Regions from separate parts of the Chryseobacterium proteolyticum genome, predicted to be linked through region 4. Evidence: riboswitches for the same ligand, from Rfam matches in the RefSeq annotation. Region 4 holds a riboswitch; each other region holds the start of a gene.
What was found. Region 4 has a riboswitch for cobalamin ahead of prpB (methylisocitrate lyase). Riboswitches for the same ligand answer to the same signal wherever they lie in the genome.
Positions count from the first base shown of each region.

Region 1: another riboswitch for cobalamin. It lies ahead of ACJ5H0_RS07400 (acyl-CoA thioesterase); the one in region 4 lies ahead of prpB (methylisocitrate lyase).
Region 2: another riboswitch for cobalamin. It lies ahead of metE (5-methyltetrahydropteroyltriglutamate--homocysteine S-methyltransferase); the one in region 4 lies ahead of prpB (methylisocitrate lyase).
Region 3: another riboswitch for cobalamin. It lies ahead of ACJ5H0_RS07940 (TonB-dependent receptor plug domain-containing protein); the one in region 4 lies ahead of prpB (methylisocitrate lyase).

Region 1 is NZ_JBJLWK010000002.1:324,499-328,861, forward strand. It holds partial or broken gene ACJ5H0_RS07390 (endonuclease MutS2) at 1-2,102, shown strand, start outside; gene ACJ5H0_RS07395 (hypothetical protein) at 2,333-3,133, shown strand; cobalamin riboswitch at 3,189-3,366, shown strand; gene ACJ5H0_RS07400 (acyl-CoA thioesterase) at 3,480-3,863, shown strand; gene ACJ5H0_RS07405 (HD domain-containing protein) at 3,901-4,363, opposite strand, start outside.
Region 2 is NZ_JBJLWK010000001.1:964,674-969,036, reverse strand. It holds partial or broken gene metE (5-methyltetrahydropteroyltriglutamate--homocysteine S-methyltransferase) at 1-1,568, opposite strand, end outside; cobalamin riboswitch at 1,827-2,012, opposite strand; gene ACJ5H0_RS04500 (Lrp/AsnC family transcriptional regulator) at 2,167-2,628, shown strand; gene ACJ5H0_RS04495 (Crp/Fnr family transcriptional regulator) at 2,520-3,176, opposite strand; gene ACJ5H0_RS04490 (VOC family protein) at 3,224-3,571, opposite strand; gene ACJ5H0_RS04485 (hypothetical protein) at 3,694-4,167, opposite strand.
Region 3 is NZ_JBJLWK010000002.1:444,820-449,182, reverse strand. It holds gene ACJ5H0_RS07940 (TonB-dependent receptor plug domain-containing protein) at 1-1,070, opposite strand, end outside; cobalamin riboswitch at 1,104-1,279, opposite strand; partial or broken gene ACJ5H0_RS07935 (cytidine deaminase) at 1,385-1,868, opposite strand; gene namA (NADPH dehydrogenase NamA) at 1,976-3,028, shown strand; gene ACJ5H0_RS07925 (DUF2752 domain-containing protein) at 3,058-3,348, shown strand; gene ACJ5H0_RS07920 (CCC motif membrane protein) at 3,368-3,688, shown strand; gene ACJ5H0_RS07915 (NAD(P)-dependent alcohol dehydrogenase) at 3,883-4,363, shown strand, end outside.
Region 4 is NZ_JBJLWK010000004.1:147,965-152,327, forward strand. It holds gene ACJ5H0_RS16455 (aminotransferase-like domain-containing protein) at 1-932, shown strand, start outside; cobalamin riboswitch at 1,199-1,391, shown strand; gene prpB (methylisocitrate lyase) at 1,797-2,705, shown strand; gene prpC (bifunctional 2-methylcitrate synthase/citrate synthase) at 2,698-3,843, shown strand; partial or broken gene ACJ5H0_RS16470 (bifunctional 2-methylcitrate dehydratase/aconitate hydratase) at 3,889-4,363, shown strand, end outside.

The DNA.
Region 1 (4,363 bases), on a different contig from region 4:
CTCGCGGAAATTTCTCCTTTTGCGTATTCTCCGAAAACGAGAGAAAAAATTCTTCAACTTCGTCCTATGGAAATCGACGAAGCAGAGCTTTCTTTGAAAAAAAACTTCGGAATATCTTTCAAGTTTTGAAAGTTCAAATGCTATCCCATTCGATGAATATGAAGATATTGAAGCGGAACTGAAATTAATGCTGATTGAGAACTATCGACTGGAAAACAGCGCATTCATCAAGATAAAAACACTCACGGAACAAATCGGAAAGCTACAAAAGTTCTTTCCCACCATGCCGGATACTTTTCCCAATCTTCTGGAAAATGTTTCAGTTCTTGAATTTAAAAAAGAGATTATTGATAAGGTTGATAAAGTCTTCAACCGTTTTGGAGAGGTAAAAAGCGAAGCTTCACCCGTTCTAAAAACATTACGGACAGAGATTCAGCATGCCAAAAAAGCAATTCAGGAAAATTTCAACCGGGCCTTGTTCAATTATGGGCAAAGTGATTTTCTGGATGACATCCGTGAAAGTATTATAGAGGACCAAAGAGTCTTAGCAGTAAAATCTGCGTATAAAAAAAAGGGTTTCCGGAAGAGTCTTGGGACTTTCAAAAACCGGATCCATTACCTATATACAGCCGGACAGCGTAGTCAGCCACTATTTTAAATTGAAGGAAGCGGAAGAGGAGGAAAAGAAAGAAATTGATAAGATCCTGAGGAAACTTACAGCTGAATTAGCCGAATTTCAACCTCAGCTCTGGAGGTATCAAAAATACATTTTTGATCTTGATTTAACGAGGGCAAAAGCCAAATTTGCAGAATTAATCCATGGAGTACTGCCTAAAATCAACCGCCATAAAACCCTGAGATTAAGAGAAGCTTTTCATCCATTGTTATGGCTAAGGAATAAAGCAGAGAACAAAACGATCCACCCACAAACATTGAGTCTGACGGAACATAACAGGATCATCTGTATCTCCGGTCCCAATGCAGGGGGAAAATCAATAACCTTAAAAACGGTAGGATTACTACAGCTGATGATCCAAAGTGGAATCCTTGTTCCCACTCACCCGAAATCCGAAATGTTTTTCTTTGACAAAATCATGACGGATATTGGAGACAATCAGTCTATAGAAAACCATCTTTCGACATATTCTTCGAGATTAAAGAAAATGTCCGGAATCATCAGGGAATCAGACGCCAATACGCTCCTGTTAATTGATGAGTTTGGAACAGGTTCCGATCCGGAACTGGGAGGTGCCCTGGCAGAAAGTTTCCTTGAATTTTTCTACGACAAAAAAAGTTTCGCGATTATCACCACACACTATACCAATATCAAACTGGTGATAGAACAACTCCCTAATGCTGAAAATGCGGCGATGCTATTCAATGAAGAAACTCTGGAACCGATGTACAAACTGGAGGTAGGCCAGGCAGGAAGTTCCTTTACTTTTGAAGTTGCCGAAAAGAATAAAATTCCCAGATTCATTATCCATTCTGCAAAGAAAAAGGTAGAACACGATATTGTAAACCTTGATAAAACCATTGTTAAGCTACAGCAGGAAAAGTTTGAAGTTGAAAAGCTTAAAACAGATCTGGCTGAAAGAAAGGAATCGGTAGAAGATAAACGGGATAACCTTCAAAAGCTGAATGAACAACTTCAGCAAAAATTATTCAATTTTCAAAAGCTGTATGAAGAAGAACATCGGAAGCTTCAGTTCGGGAACAAAATCGAATCTTTTATCGAAAGCTACGTTAAGGGAAAATCCAGGAAGGATGTGGTAAAAGATTTCGTGAAGATTTTAGAACAGGAAAAATTCAGAAAAATAGGTGCTGATAAAGATGAAACCAAACGTCTTCAGATTGTAAAAAGAAAGATCACCCAGCAGCTGAAAAAAGAAGAAGTTATTGAAAAAATCGCAGAAACCAACGAAAAAATAGAAGAAAAACGCAAAACCGATCGTGAGATCTGGATGAAAGTGGGACAACGGGTGCGTATTACAGGAAGTACCAGTGTCGGCACGATTGAAAAAATTTCAAGAAATAAAGTGATTGTCAATTATGGAACCTTTAAAACGACCATTGATGCCGATGAACTTGAAAGAATTTAAAAATTAATTTAATAATAAAGGAGAGTGCTTTTAGCACTCTCTTATTCTTTACTCTTTACTCTTCCTTCTTCCCAAAAAATTTCGCCTTACCAAATTTCTATCCCCCTCCAACCTAATAGAATAAATTTCTTTTGTAAAAACTTCCTTTAGCAAATAAAGAAGATTTAAGAAGCTATAATTATGTTCCGAAATGCTTTTAATTTATATATTTGAAGTATCAAAAATTTTTCATGATGATTTCCGTAAACAAAGCATTCTATTTATCTGCCTTCAGTTTATTTTCATTAGCCTTCCTAAAAGGGCAGCAAAAAATTCCTTTTGGAGTTGTAAAAGCAGAAGAAGGCTATGCCAATGTACGGGTGGCAAAGGATAATTACAGAAAAATTGTAGACAAAATCAGAATGCGTAAAGGGGATGTTTTTCTTTATGTAAAACCGGCTCCCGGAGAAACAGAATGGCTATGGATCAAATATCCCGATAAGCAGGATACTGAAAAGCCTTTTGTGAGATATGAAAATCTTGATAAGGAAGGTATGGTGAATAAAGACCGTGTAGCCTTTATTGATCAGTTGCCTCAATATACACCTTCCAAATCCAAAAACGGAAGATCACTCATTTTCACAGATAATAATAATCCCAAAATACCTACCGCTCAAAGGAGTAAAGTAATCATCGATATTTATCCTTCTAATGCCAGCTACCGTAAACAGGAAAAAGATACGGATGGAACGATATTAACCATTGATAAAGTTAAACCCTGGGGAATAAGCAAAGAACTTCCGGAAGGGATGACCGAAATCAAATCGATCCGGGTACAGCAGGTGGGGCGTGGCTCTGTCTTTGTGAGAGAAGCCATCAAAAATATGTTCCAGCCTACTATGGATTTCAATAACATCAGTGTAGCTGCTATTGATAATGATAATATTTTCCTTTATATGGTGAACGGATCGGGTGAAAACAGGTATACCACACTCTGGACAATCAGACAGGGCCGGGTGGCTCATCAGATTATTTTTAAAAATCCGGAATAATTCACCTTACTTCTCTGTATTATCCTTATTTTTGCACTTGAAAAAGTCTTACCACTTATTCATCACAGGAATGGGTTCTGCCTAACGCAGATTAAAAGGGAATCGTGTGAAAATCACGAGCTGTCGCGCAACTGTAAGTAACAAAAGTCTTTATGTAGGATCCACTGTGCCATGCATGGGAAGGGATTAAAGATGTTACAAGTCAGGAGACCTGCCTTTTCTTTGAACAAGAAACTTTCGCGGCCTGAAGTTTATTGATCTGATGGATGTTTTCAGGAATATACTAATTCCTGGATTATTCTGTTTATTTCAATAATTTCATCCCGCTTTAATTTAATAATGAAATATGACTACAGAAGAAAGAATTCAAGCATCTGAAACCAGAATCTTTAAAGCGGTTTTCCCCAACACAACCAATCATTACGATACCCTTTTTGGTGGTACAGCGATGCAATTGATGGATGAAGTGGCATTTATTACCGCTACCCGCTTTGCAAGAAAACGAGTGGTAACTGTAAGCAGCGACAAAATTGATTTTAAAAAGCCTATTCCTGCAGGAACTATTGTAGAATTAATAGGAACAGTTTCCCATGTCGGGACTACCAGTATGAAGGTAAACGTAGAAATTTATACAGAACAGATGTATTCGTATGAAAGAGAAAGAGCTATTGTAGGAGATTTCACTTTCGTAGCTATAGACGAATTTAAAAAGCCTGTACAGATACTATAATCAGAAAAAAACGCAAGCCGAAGGCTTGCGTTTTTATTTATCTTAAAACTTTTTCTGTTTCTAAACTTTTACTTAGTAAAAACTGGAATGCTTCTCCCATTTCATCAGAAGCCCGGCTGATCGCATTTTCCAGCATATTCCTGATCTGGCTTTCTGTTACCTTAGCTTCTGTCCAGCTTTTTCCTGAAGTATGCGAATTCAGAATAAACGGCATGATCCTGTCTATTGCACAGGCAAAAATAGCATCAGGGGTCTGTTCTTCTTCAAATTCCAGCCACAAATTAAAGAATTCCGAACGCAAAGGTTCATCAAGAATCCCGAAAATTTTCTGGGCAGACAATTTTTCTCTTTCAAATTTGCCCACCATGGCTTTTTCATCAAATAAAAATGTATCTCCAGCTTCTATTTCTACCAGATCGTGGATAGAAAGCATCCGTATCACCCTTAACAGATCGATATCAGCCCTGTTTTTAGCATAGGGGAAAAGTACCTGTGCTAAA
Region 2 (4,363 bases), on a different contig from region 4:
CGTAGCTTTGAACCCATCCGTTTTGAGTAAATGCAAATCCTGCGAGCTGTTCCCCAAAATACTCGACCATATCGTTGCGTTCAAATTCTCCATGTACCAATACATCAATTCCGATTTCCTCTTGCCATTGGATGGTTCTCTGTGTTTCTTCTTTAAGCAGCTGATCATATTTCTGGGCGGTAAGATCTCCTTTCTTGAATTGAGCTCTCCAGCTTCTTACTTCTTTGGTTTGAGGAAAGGACCCAATTGTTGTTGTTGGAAATAAAGGAAGCTCCAATGCGTTCTGCTGTGCTTCTTTTCTCACATTAAAAGGACTGTTTCTCTGTGCGTCACTTTCTGTAGTTACGGTAACACGGTTTTTCACATCCTGATTGTGAATTAGTGTTGAAACTTTTCGGTTTTCAATAGCTTTTTTATTTTCAGCTAATTCCTGTAAAGTATTGTAATCCGGGTTTTCTGAAGCTAATTTTTTTTAAGGTAACAATTTCATAAACTTTTTGCCTGGCGAAAGCCATCCATTGTTTGATCTCCGGAGATAGTATATTTTCATTTTTCTCCAGGTCAAGATCGAAAGGAGAATGAAGTAATGAACATGACGGTGCAATGAAAACTCTTTCAGAACCTAATGCTGCAATAGCTTTTTTGATGAAAACCAGAGACTGATTGAAATCGTTTTTCCAGATATTTCTTCCGTCTACGACTCCTAATGAGAGGATTAATGTTTCAGGAATTGCATTGATGACCTCATCCAATTGTTCCGGGGCTCTTACCAGATCAATGTGTAGTGCATCAACAGGTAGAGTAGTGGCCAATGAAAGGTTATCTTTTAACCCATCAAAATAGGTGGTCACAATAAATTTAAGGTTCGGAAACTGTTTGGCAATTTCAGCATAAATGTTCTGGTAAACTTCTTTTGCTTTCTGATCAAGGTCTAGTGCTAAAAACGGCTCATCCAGCTGAATCCATTCTGCTCCGTTGTTTTCAAGCTCTTTTAAGATCTCAACGTAAACCGGAAGCAGATTTTGTGCTAAATCCAATTTATCAAAACCTTCTTCTTTTTCTTTTCCTAATAATAAATAGGTTACCAATCCAAGGATAACAGGCTTTGTATGAATTCCTGCTTCCTTCGCTTCAATAAACTCATTAACGATTTTATGGGAGAATAATTTGAATTGCTGATCTTTTTGGAATTCTGGAACGATATAATGATAATTGGTATCAAACCATTTTGTCATTTCCATGGCTGTAATATCGTGCCCTTCTTTCTGATAACCTCTGGCCATAGCAAAGTAAAGATCTAGCTCATTTGGTGTAATATCCTGATAACGGGAAGGAATAGCTCCAACAGACAATGTCATGTCCAATACCTGATCATAAAAAGAAAAGTCATTGGATGGAATCAGATCAATTCCGGCTTCTTGTTGTAGTTCCCAGTTTTGCTTTCTGATCTTTTTTCCTGCCTCTAAAAGTTCCTGTAACGATGTTTTACCTGCCCAATATAGTTCGCAGGCTTTTTTAAGTTCTCTGTTGCTACCGATTCGCGGATAGCCAAGGATGTGTGTTTGCATTTTCTTTAAACTTTTAATTAAATTTTGGTTTTAAAAGTTCTTATAATGCTTCATAACGCAATCGGGAAATAGTTTTTAGCAATAGAGAAGATACAATATAGACGTAATTTTCCCAGTGAAGAGTAGATTGTTAGGTAACCTGAAATTAATTTTCATAAAAAACATTACGTTTAAACTCAAATAAATTCTGAGTTAAAACCCAATCCAATACGTTCAAAAGTATCATCTGTATGACCAAAAGCTTCAGACCGCGAAAGCATTGTCAATTCGGGACAGGCAGGTCTCCTGACTTGTAACAGTTTTTGTCATCCTTCCCGCTTGTGGCAGTGGATATTCAGGGACAAAAACCTCTGTTGTGTTACTTACAGTTGCGCGACAGCTCGTGATTTTCACACGATTCCCTATTAATCTACCTTAAGTAAAACCTTTTCCGTTTGATGAAGTATGTTAAAGAACAAAATAGGGTGTAAAGGTATTAATTTAAGATGTTTAATTGGCTTAAATGTAAAAATTAAGGATATTGTTTTGTTTGAATTGAATTTGTAAGTTATTTATTCTGTAAATTTGAAAATATAAATCGAAAAAAGAATATTATCCTGTGGAAAGACTAGACGATAAAGACCTTCAATTGTTAAGGATCCTTCAAAAAAATGCAAAATTGACCGTTAAAGAATTGGCAAAGGAAATTAATCTTTCTCCATCTCCTGTTTTTGAGCGTGTTAAAAGGTTGGAGCAGGAGGGTTATATCAAACATTATGCGGCTGTCCTGGAAGCTGAGAAACTGAATCGTGGTTTTACAGTTTTCTGTCAGGTTAAATTAAAGATCCACGACAGGTCTGTGGGAAATGATTTTGTACAGGAAATTACACTGATAGACGAAGTTGCGGAATGCTATAATATTTCGGGCGATTTTGATTTCCTTCTCAAAGTTCAGGTACGCGATATGAAACACTACCAGGATTTTGTATTTAATAAATTAGGTTCCGTCGACTCGATAGGAAGCACACACAGTACTTTTGTAATGGCAGAAGTGAAGAATAACCATGGAGTTACTATATAGAGTACATCTCTTATTAGATTTTTTTTTCCTCTGATCCTGCTTAATGATACAGAAGTGATACCAAGATAAGATGCAATATAATACTGAGGAACCCGGCGGAAAATCTCGGGGGATTGCTTTATAAGCTCATTATATCTTTCCTCTGCAGAATCTTTTATACGGGAAATAAAGAGCTTCTGATATTTAAGTAAGCGTTCCTGTAGATAGCTGTAATAAAGTTCCTTGCTGTCCGGATTATTTTCAATTATTTGTCTGAAATCCTCAATAGAAGTGCTGTATACAGTACAGGGTTCTATCGTTTCGATATTATAAATACTTGGAGAATTATAAAACAAACTTTCCCACGACGAAATAAAGTTTCCTTCAAACAAAAACTGAAATGTAATTTCCTTACCGTCATTATTAAGCCAACCTCTGGCAACTCCTTTTTTGAGATAGTAAAATTTACGCGCCATCTTACCTTCTTCCGTTAGCAAGGTTTTGTTGGGTAATTCTTCCTGTTCGAAATTACTAAGGATTTTAGCCAAGGCGTTTTTATCTGGGGACATGCTCAAGAAGATTTTAAATATAATTACTCACTTCAATCAGGTTCTGATCAGGATCCCGGAAGTAGACGGACCTTATTTTGCCTGTTGCTCCGGTTCTGATAACAATACCCTCGATGATTTCGATGTTTTTTTTCTTTAAGTTCTTTTAAAATATCATGTACATCTGTTGTGGCAATAAAGCACAGATCTGCAGAACCGGGAGTAGCATGTAGTGCCTTTGGCTCAAATTCATTGCCTTTCTGATGCAGGTTGATTTTTTGGTTTCCAAAAGCAAGCGCTTTCCGGTTATCTCCGAATGAGACCGCTTCAAATCCAAGGATGTCTGTATAAAAAGAGATGGTTTTTTCGATATCAGCTACCGTTAGAACGATATGATCAATGTTTTGAATTTCCATGGTTTTGTTTTTAATGTAAACACTGCATATTTTTTATGCTGTGTTTGAAATATTAATAAAGATAATCAATATTGATCAGACCCCTTCTCAATGGAACAAGGACTGTATCATTGGTATTCATTTCAAAAATGGGTTTTAAATTTTTTTTTCAGCCTGAATGTATTTACTTTATTCAAATCATTATTATCATGTATTGAGGTTTTACCATTCAACCAAAAGGTCTTATAATCTTGATGATTAACAACTTTATATTCTTTTGAATTTCTTCCTTTCTCAACTTTCATATTGATGTAAAGTAAAAGATCATTTATTGGACGATGTAATCCTGCGAAACAACTGAGTCCTAAAACAAAAATAGCAATGGGTAAGTTTGAAAGATCTTTTATTTTTGATTTAATTGTTAAGAAAAACATTAGGGACAAAAGAGCGAAAAATACAATCACTGTATATTTCCAGGAGCTTTCTTCAAAATTTTTGAGATCAGAAGATAAGTAGGTCTCTCTGATCATCGGTTGTAATACAAAATTATGTACAAAGAAAATGATTAGAAAAACACTAAAAAATACTATTTGGGATGTTGATGTTTTTTTTAACATTTATGTTGATTATAATCTATGGTGAATTTCTCATAATAATTTTCAAGAGCAATGTCATCTTGCCTTACTGGATTGTTGAATTTTACGTTTTAACAATATGTAAATCAAAGCTAAGATCAAAAAAATAAATGATTGAATAATAATGACTATTATTTCTGAATCCCTAGCAGCAAATCTAATCATAAAGCTAACAACT
Region 3 (4,363 bases), on a different contig from region 4:
CCCGCTAAAGAGCCTACATTTCTACTTACATTACCAATTCCTTCAGTTTTTACACCTTGGAGATCAGGCTGATACCCCTCACCTTTGTTTACCTGGAATTCGGTGATGATGTTGACATTAAGTTCAGGTACGATGAAATAATTAAAATCATTTTTAAAGATATAATTTTTCCCTGTTGAACCACTGGTCTTCGGAGCATTGTAATTGCCAAAATATTGGAAATTTTCTTCTGTGTAAGCAGCTTTTAAGCTATTTGAAAATTTACTTTTAGTAATATCCCAGGAAAGTAAGCTTCTGGTGCTTTGTGTCTCGTATTTTGTACGGTTGCCATTCTCTACAAAAATCGGATAATTCTGTGTCGAGTCAAAAAACTGACTTTGCCATGAGATCGTCTGATGTCTCGCAATTTTATAGGAGATTCCAACATTAAACGTACTGTTAAAGTATTTGCCGTTTCTATTAATATAGTTTTTTTCTTCCACTTTATAATCATTCTGACTGATCGAATGATTTCCTGAGACTTTAAAACTCAGCTTTTCATTGCTGTAGGAGGCCGTTCCGAAATTATTAAAAGTACCAAATGATCCACCCTCAGAATACAGGGAGGCTTTAAAACCTTTATTGAAATCCAGATTATTATTGAGATGTATACTTCCGCCGATTGCACCACTTCCGTATATTACACTTCCGCCACCGGCTTTCACTCCGATCTCATCATATCCGAAAAGAGGAATATTATTAATGTCTCCCTGACCAAGAAATATCGAATTGATATTGATTCCATTCCAAACAAAGGCTGTCTGTGGAGCAGAGGTTCCTCTGAACGAAGGCGAAGAAACTGCACCTCGTCCGTTTTCCTTGATATAAATACTGGATTGGAAACGTAAAAGTTCTGAAAGATTCGTGGAATTCTTTTCAGCATCCTGAGGAGTAATGGGAGTAACCTTATGAAAAAGTTTTACCTTGTTCATCTGGTTGTCAAAAATATAAACGGTATCGATTGCTTTCTCTTGTCCCAGACAAAGAAAATAAGCAGATGACGATAAAAGCAGTACTAAGGTTTTTTTCATACTATTTTACTTTTCCACCGAAAGCAATATATTTTTGATATTATCATTTTGGCAGGTCTCCTGACTTTCGCATTTCTATACCTTCCCGTTTTCACAGTGGTTTCTTATAGAAATTTTAATTGCGATCTACAGTTGCGGGGACAGTCTGGGATTTTCACCCAATTCCCTATTATTTCAATAGCTTGAAAACCAAAATTTTTGCAAAGATAAGTTTTTAAAAAGAAATCTCAGTCGTATCTGTTAATTTGTAATCAAAACAATGGTCTGCAGAAAAAATAACGATTCCCAGAACCTCAGAATTGAGAGTTTCACGATTACAAGAACGTCGAGTCAAAGTAAAATGGCAATAGATCTTTAATCGAATTTACCTTAACGATTTCATCATTCATACTGGAAAAATAAAGATCAATATTTTCTTTTTGTTTTGTTTCGTATTCAATAAGACTTTGTCTGCAGGCGCCACACGGGGGAATCGGTGGTGTTTTTTCAGAAGATTCTTTAGGGCCTCCTACGATAAAAATCTTTTTGATCTTTTCCTCAGGAAAATTTGCACCTATCCAGAATAGAGCTGTTCTTTCAGCACAAAGTCCGGATGGAAAAGCTGCATTTTCCTGATTGTTACCGGAAAATATTTCTCCGTTTTCAAGTAATACGGAGCACCCGACCAAAAATTGGGAATAAGGGGCATAAGCATTTTCGCGGGCTTGTTTTGCTCTTTCGAAAAGTTTTTTTTTCTATATCGTTCAGTTCAGAGCTATTTTTAAAATATTCGTAGCCGATCTGTATATCTTTTTTCATATATTTATTGGAGCCTAAAAAGGGGAGGTAAAATTAGTTCTTTTTAATCACGTGGGCAACCCGGGATTATTTCCTCTCCATTAGTAAAATTCAAAAATTAATAGACAATGTTATATACTCCGATACAATTCAGAAATATTAAACTCTCTAACCGATGGGTTATGTCACCTATGTGTATGTATTCAAGTGAAAACGGAATGGCTAATGACTTTCATTTCGTACATTACGGAAGCAGATCACAAGGTGGTACCGGACTGATAATGATTGAAGCAACGGGTGTTGAACCCCGGGGAAGGATCACTAATAAATGTATGGGAATATGGAATGACGAACAAGCTGAAAAACTTCAGCAGATTGTCAACTTTGTCCACTCCAATTCTGAGAGTAAAATCGGAATCCAGCTGGCACATGCCGGAAGAAAAGGCTCTACCTGGAATAATATTCAAATTCCAGTGGAAGAGGGGTGGGAAACTCTGGCACCTAGCCCGATTCCTTATCATCCTACAGAAAGAATTCCACACGCTCTGACGCTGGAAGAAATCAAAACTCAGGTTCAGAATTTTAAAGAAGCAGCAAGAAGAGCTGTGAAAGCAGGATTTGACATTATAGAGATCCACGGAGCGCATGGATATTTAGTTCATCAGTTTTTATCTCCGCTTTCGAATATACGAACAGATGAATATGGAGGCAGCTTCGAAAACAGAATACGATTTTTAATAGAAATAGTAGATGCGGTAAACGAGGAACTGAATGATAATACTGCATTGTTTGTGAGAATCTCAGGAACAGAATATGCTGAAAATGGATGGGATATCGAAAGCAGTGTAGAGCTTGCAAAAATACTGAAGCAGCATAAGGTGGATTTAGTGGACGTTTCAAGTGGTGGGAATATTCATGGAGCAAAGATTGCTGTCTTTGACGGTTATCAGGTCCCCTTATCATCACAGGTAAAAAATAAAGCTGAAGTGAAGACGGGAGCAGTAGGTTTGATCACAAAAATAGAGCAGGCTGAGGATATTTTACAGAAGGGTGATGCCGATCTTATTTTTGTAGCCAGGGAAATTCTTAGAAATCCATATATTGCAGTTCAGGGATCCTTTGAAATGAATGAAAACTGTTTTTTCCCACATCAATATCTAAGAGCTAAAATTTCTTCTTAATTTTAGAAACCAAAATAAAAGTTCAGGAAATGAAGATTGAAGATTTTATGCTACCTTGTCCAAGCAAAAAATTCTTAGGAATTGAATGTTTTGGTTGTGGTACCCAAAGGGCAATTGTTTTAGTCTTTGAGGGAAAATTTTCAGAGGCTTTTCATATGTTTCCTGCGGTCTACACCTTACTTCTTTTTTTGCTTATGGTAGGAGTGAACTTTATTGATAAAAAAAGAAGCTATGGTAATGTACTGGTTTTTTTAGCCATTATTAATTCAATTATCATGGTGGTTTCTTATTTTTATAAACATCCTTTAACATTACATTAAATTATTAAAATAACTAACTATGAATCAAAAATTACCAAACGCGACAACCGTACTAGTACTAGGAATCGTCGCTATCCTCGGAAGCTGTTGCTGTAACGGGATTGTAGGTGTAATCTGTGGATTAATCGGAATGAATCTGTACAATAAGGATAATACGCTATATCTTCAGAATCCGGGAGTATATTCAGACTATGATAACCTTAAAACAGGAAGAATATTATGCATCATTGGTCTGATTATAGGAGTTCTGAGTCTTGCCTATATGATCTTTGTCCTTTCTACTGTCGGCTGGGACGGATATATGGAGCAGATTAATCAGCTTAAAAATATGGGAAAATAACTTTAATGATATGATCGAACTGAATGACCGCAATTTTGCGGTCATTTTTTGTTGGTGGGTTGTTTGTAATTTTCTTCAATGTAATACGTAAATAGGAAATTTTATCGGAAACATGATTTATTTAATGGTATTTATTCATGTAAACCAGTATGTTATTAGTAAATTGAAGTATATAAATTTCAAATATTAATTGTATGAAAGCAGTACGTTTTTTCGGACATAAAGATGTCCGTGTTGTAGATGATATGGAAATCCCAAAACCATCAGGAGAAGAAGTGTTATTAAAGATTGGAGGTGCAGGTGTTTGTCATTCGGATTTGCATATTATAGATGAAGGTACAGTTTCGGGTTCTGTTTTTACTTTGGGACATGAGAATGCGGGATGGATTGAAGAAATCGGTTCAGATGTCAAAGGATATAAAAAAGGGGATGCTGTCTTAGTCTATGGACCTTGGGGATGCGGGCATTGTAAACCCTGTCAGCAATCAAAAGAGAACTATTGTGACCATCAGTCAGAAATGGCGTATGGTGGAGGATTAGGACTGAATGGCGGGATGGCAGAATATATGCTTGTTCCATCGTCCCGTTTATTGGTTCCTATTTATGATCTTGATCCCGTTATAGCTGCACCACTTACCGATGCTGCTTTAACCCCGTATTCAGCGATCAAAAGGT
Region 4 (4,363 bases):
CTCAATATGGATACACATTGCATCCTGAAAAATTAATCATTACAGATGGAGCATTGCAGGCACTTTACATTGCCCTGGCATCTGTGACAAATGCCGGTGATCTCATTGCTGTTGAAAGTCCGTGCGTTTTTTCTGTTTTGGAAGTAATTGCCAATCTGAAACTTAAAGCCATAGAAATTCCTGTCCGGGATAGAGATGGTTTTGATACGGGATATTTAAAAAAGATATGCGCGGATCATAATATCAGATCTCTTGTAGTTACACCTAATTTTCACAATCCTACCGGAATTCTGATGTCGGATATTGTAAAAAAAGAACTGCTTTCCATTGCGGAAGAATATGAGTTTCCGATTATCGAAAATGATATTTACGGAGACCTTTATTTTGGCAATGAGAGACCTTCGGGGATTGGGAGTTTTGATACCGGTGGCTGGGTAATAACTTTTTCTTCTTTTTCTAAAACATTGGCTCCCGGTATTCGCCTGGGATGGATGCATTCGGGAAAATTCCATGCGGAAGCAGAGAGAACCAGGTTTGCCTTAGGAAGATCTGTTGCTCCGGTATATCAGGAAATGGTCATTAAACTGCTTGAAGACCATAGCTATGATAAACATTTGCGTTCATTTCGTAAACAGCTATATAAGCAGGCTAAAGATGTGCTAGAGGTATTAAAAAGCCATTTTCCGGATGGGTCTTATTTTGAAGATCCTCAGGGTGGATACAGCATTTGGGGAAGTTTGCCTGAAGGAGTGGATATGGAGAAATTTTACGCTTATTGCGAACAGCAAAGAATATTATTTACTCCAGGAGAAATTTTTAGTCTTACCGATCAGTTCAGGTACCATTTCAGGATTATTTTTGCAGAACGTATCACATCCCATAGCCTGTTGGCTTTGCAAAATATAGGTGAGAATTTGAAACAGATATTGTGAGTGTTTTTCCGGCTTTTATCTGTTAATTCAGAATCATATTTTCATATTGAGAGCATATGCTTTTCTCAATAATCGTGTTTGTCGGATTTTTTTTGCAAGTGGCTTTTACATAATCAAGATCATTTTGATTATGATTTTGAAAATTGAAAATATATTTATAATGCCTATTTTCAAAGAATTACGAATTCCTAACTGTTGTTCGTAAATAATTATTTTCGTGTTTCAATAAAATACCTATATTTACCACCAAGGAGTTCATTTATACTTCTTTATCAACCGGAATTGGTTACACTTAGCTGTGAATTAAAAGGGAATCGTGTGTGAATCACGAACTGTCGCGCAACTGTAAGTAACACTCAAAAGGTTTTTATCAATCAGGGTTCACTGTTCTTTTTTTGAATGGGAAGGACGATAAAAATTGTTACAAGTCAGGAGACCTGCCTATTTCGAATTGACGATGCTTTCGCGATCTGAAGCTTATAGTCAGGTATGATACGATGTGATAACAGTGCCCGATATCTTTTTGTGTACATTATCATTTTTAAGAAATGGTTTACAGGTTTTGCTTTTCAGGGCTGTATCATTTCTACAGCTTGCTCGTATTAGTCCCTTTCCATAATTTTCTCTTTTACAAAGTATTGTGAAGTTTTATCAGCACCTTTTATATTGATTTATAAGCATTACAGGCTGATGGCAGCAATCTTTGACCGGATTGTTATTACATGAAAATGTAATGAGGCTGTTCAACCATTCATTAAGGTTTATAGGTCGTTTAATTATTTTAATCATTTAAAGAATAATCTTTCTTTAAATTGTTGGAAGAATGTGAGTTAAAATACATCAAAACGAACAATAATATTAAAGATGAGTAAAAATGTAAGTCTAGAGTCTGCCGGATTACGTTTCCGGGAGACGATGCAAAAAGAAAACCCTCTTCAGATTGTCGGGGCTATCAATGCCAATCATGCATTGCTGGCGCAACAGGCAGGATTCAATGCTATTTATCTTTCCGGAGGAGGAGTTGCTGCAGGATCGTTGGGAATTCCGGATCTGGGAATTACGACCCTTGAGGATGTTCTGATCGATATTCAACGAATAACCAATGTATGTGATTTACCTCTATTGGTGGATGTAGATACGGGGTTTGGTCCTTCGGCATTCAACGTAGCAAGAACTGTAAAATCATTAATTAAAGCCGGAGCAGGTGCTTTGCATATTGAAGACCAGGTGGGAGCGAAACGTTGTGGGCACCGTCCAGGTAAAGAAGTGGTAAGCAAAGAGGAAATGGTAGACCGTTTGAAGGCTGCTGTTGATGCTCGGACGGATGAAAATTTTGTGATCGGGGCACGTACTGATGCTTTTGCCAATGAAGGGCTTGAAAAAACATTGGAAAGGGCTGTTGCCTATAAAGAAGCCGGAGCAGATTTCATCTTTGCGGAGGCTGTTCCTGATTTAAGCTATTATCAAAAGTTTGTAGACGCTACAGGTATTCCTGTACTGGCCAATATTACAGAATTCGGAATGATTAAAATGTATACTGCTGATGAACTGAAAGATGCGGGAGTCGGTTTGATTTTATATCCCCTTTCTGCTTTCCGGGCGGCAAATAAGGCAGCACTGAATGTTTACGAGCATATCCGGAAAGATGGAACCCAGGCTCATGTAATTGATACCATGCAGACCCGGGAAGAGCTTTACAAAAGCATTGGATACCATGATTACGAACAAAAATTAGATAACCTATTTAAACAGAACAAGAATGTCAATGAATAACGAACCAACATTTAAGCCTAAGAAAAGTGTAGCGCTTTCCGGGGTTGCCGCAGGTAATACTGCACTTTGCAGTGTAGGAAAAAGTGGAAATGATCTCCATTACAGAGGTTATGACATTTTGGACCTCGCAGAAAAAGCAGAATTTGAGGAGGTAGCCTATCTTCTTATTTACGGACAGCTACCAACAGGAGCCCAGCTAAAAAACTATAAAGCCAAATTGAAATCACTGAGAGGATTACCACATTCTGTAAGAAATATCCTGAAAAGTATTCCTGCAGCTGCCCATCCGATGGATGTAATGCGCTCCATGGTTTCAGCAATTGGAAGTATTCAGCCTGAAAAAGACGATCATAATGTGGCGGGAGCAAGGGATATTGCAGACAAATTACTGGCATCATTCAGTTCCGGACTTTTGTATTGGTATCATTATACGCATAACGGAAAAGAGATTGATGTAGAAACTGATGATGATACTATTGGGGGCCATTTTCTTCACCTGTTGCATGGTAAAAAAGCACCTGATTCCTGGGTGAAGGCAATGGAAATCTCTCTTAATCTGTATGCAGAGCATGAATTTAACGCTTCTACTTTTACTGCGCGTGTTATTGCGGGAACCTCTTCAGATTTTTATTCCTGTATAACGGGAGCTATCGGTGCTTTAAGAGGTCCTAAACATGGTGGGGCGAATGAAGTGGCTTTCGAAATTCAGAGTCGTTATAATTCCCCGGATGAAGCGGAAGAGGATATCAGAAGGCGTATTGGTAACAAAGAAGTAATTATTGGATTTGGACATCCGGTGTACACCATATCGGATCCGCGAAACGTAGTGATAAAAAAAGTAGCGAAAGAACTTTCCGAAGAGGCCGGAGATATGTTGCTTTATCATATTGCTGAAAGGCTGGAAACCATAATGTGGGAAGAAAAGAAAATGTTCCCTAACCTGGATTGGTTCTCAGCGGTTTCGTATCATCTGATGGGAGTGCCAACCCTTATGTTCACTCCGTTATTTGTTATTTCAAGAGTCACCGGATGGAGTGCCCACATCATTGAACAAAGGCAGGATGGCAAAATTATCCGTCCAAGTGCCAATTACACCGGGCCTGAAAATAAAGAATTTGTTCCTATCACAAGCAGATAATACAATCGATTTAAAATATAAACTAATTAAACTTAAAACAAAAAGATGTCATCACACATTTCAAATGAAAGACCACAACCAGATCAGGTATTAACAGATATTGCAGATTACGTATTGAACTTCGAAATTAAAAACGACCTGGCCTGGAAAACGGCCCAATACTGCCTTTTAGATACTATTGGATGTGGATTGGAAGCTTTAACTTATCCTGCCTGTACGAAATTATTGGGACCTATTGTAAAAGGAACTGTTGTTCCGAATGGAGCAAAAGTGCCGGGAACTCAGTTTCAATTGGATCCGGTTCAGGCGGCTTTCAATATCGGAGCTATTATTCGTTGGCTGGATTTTAATGATACATGGCTAGCTGCAGAATGGGGACATCCTTCTGATAACTTAGGAGGAATTTTAGCAACCGCTGACTGGTTGTCCAGAACCCATATTGCAGAAGGAAAAGCTCCTTTGAAAATGAAGCAGGTGCTGGAAGCCATGATCATGGCGCATGAGATTCAGGGTGTAATTG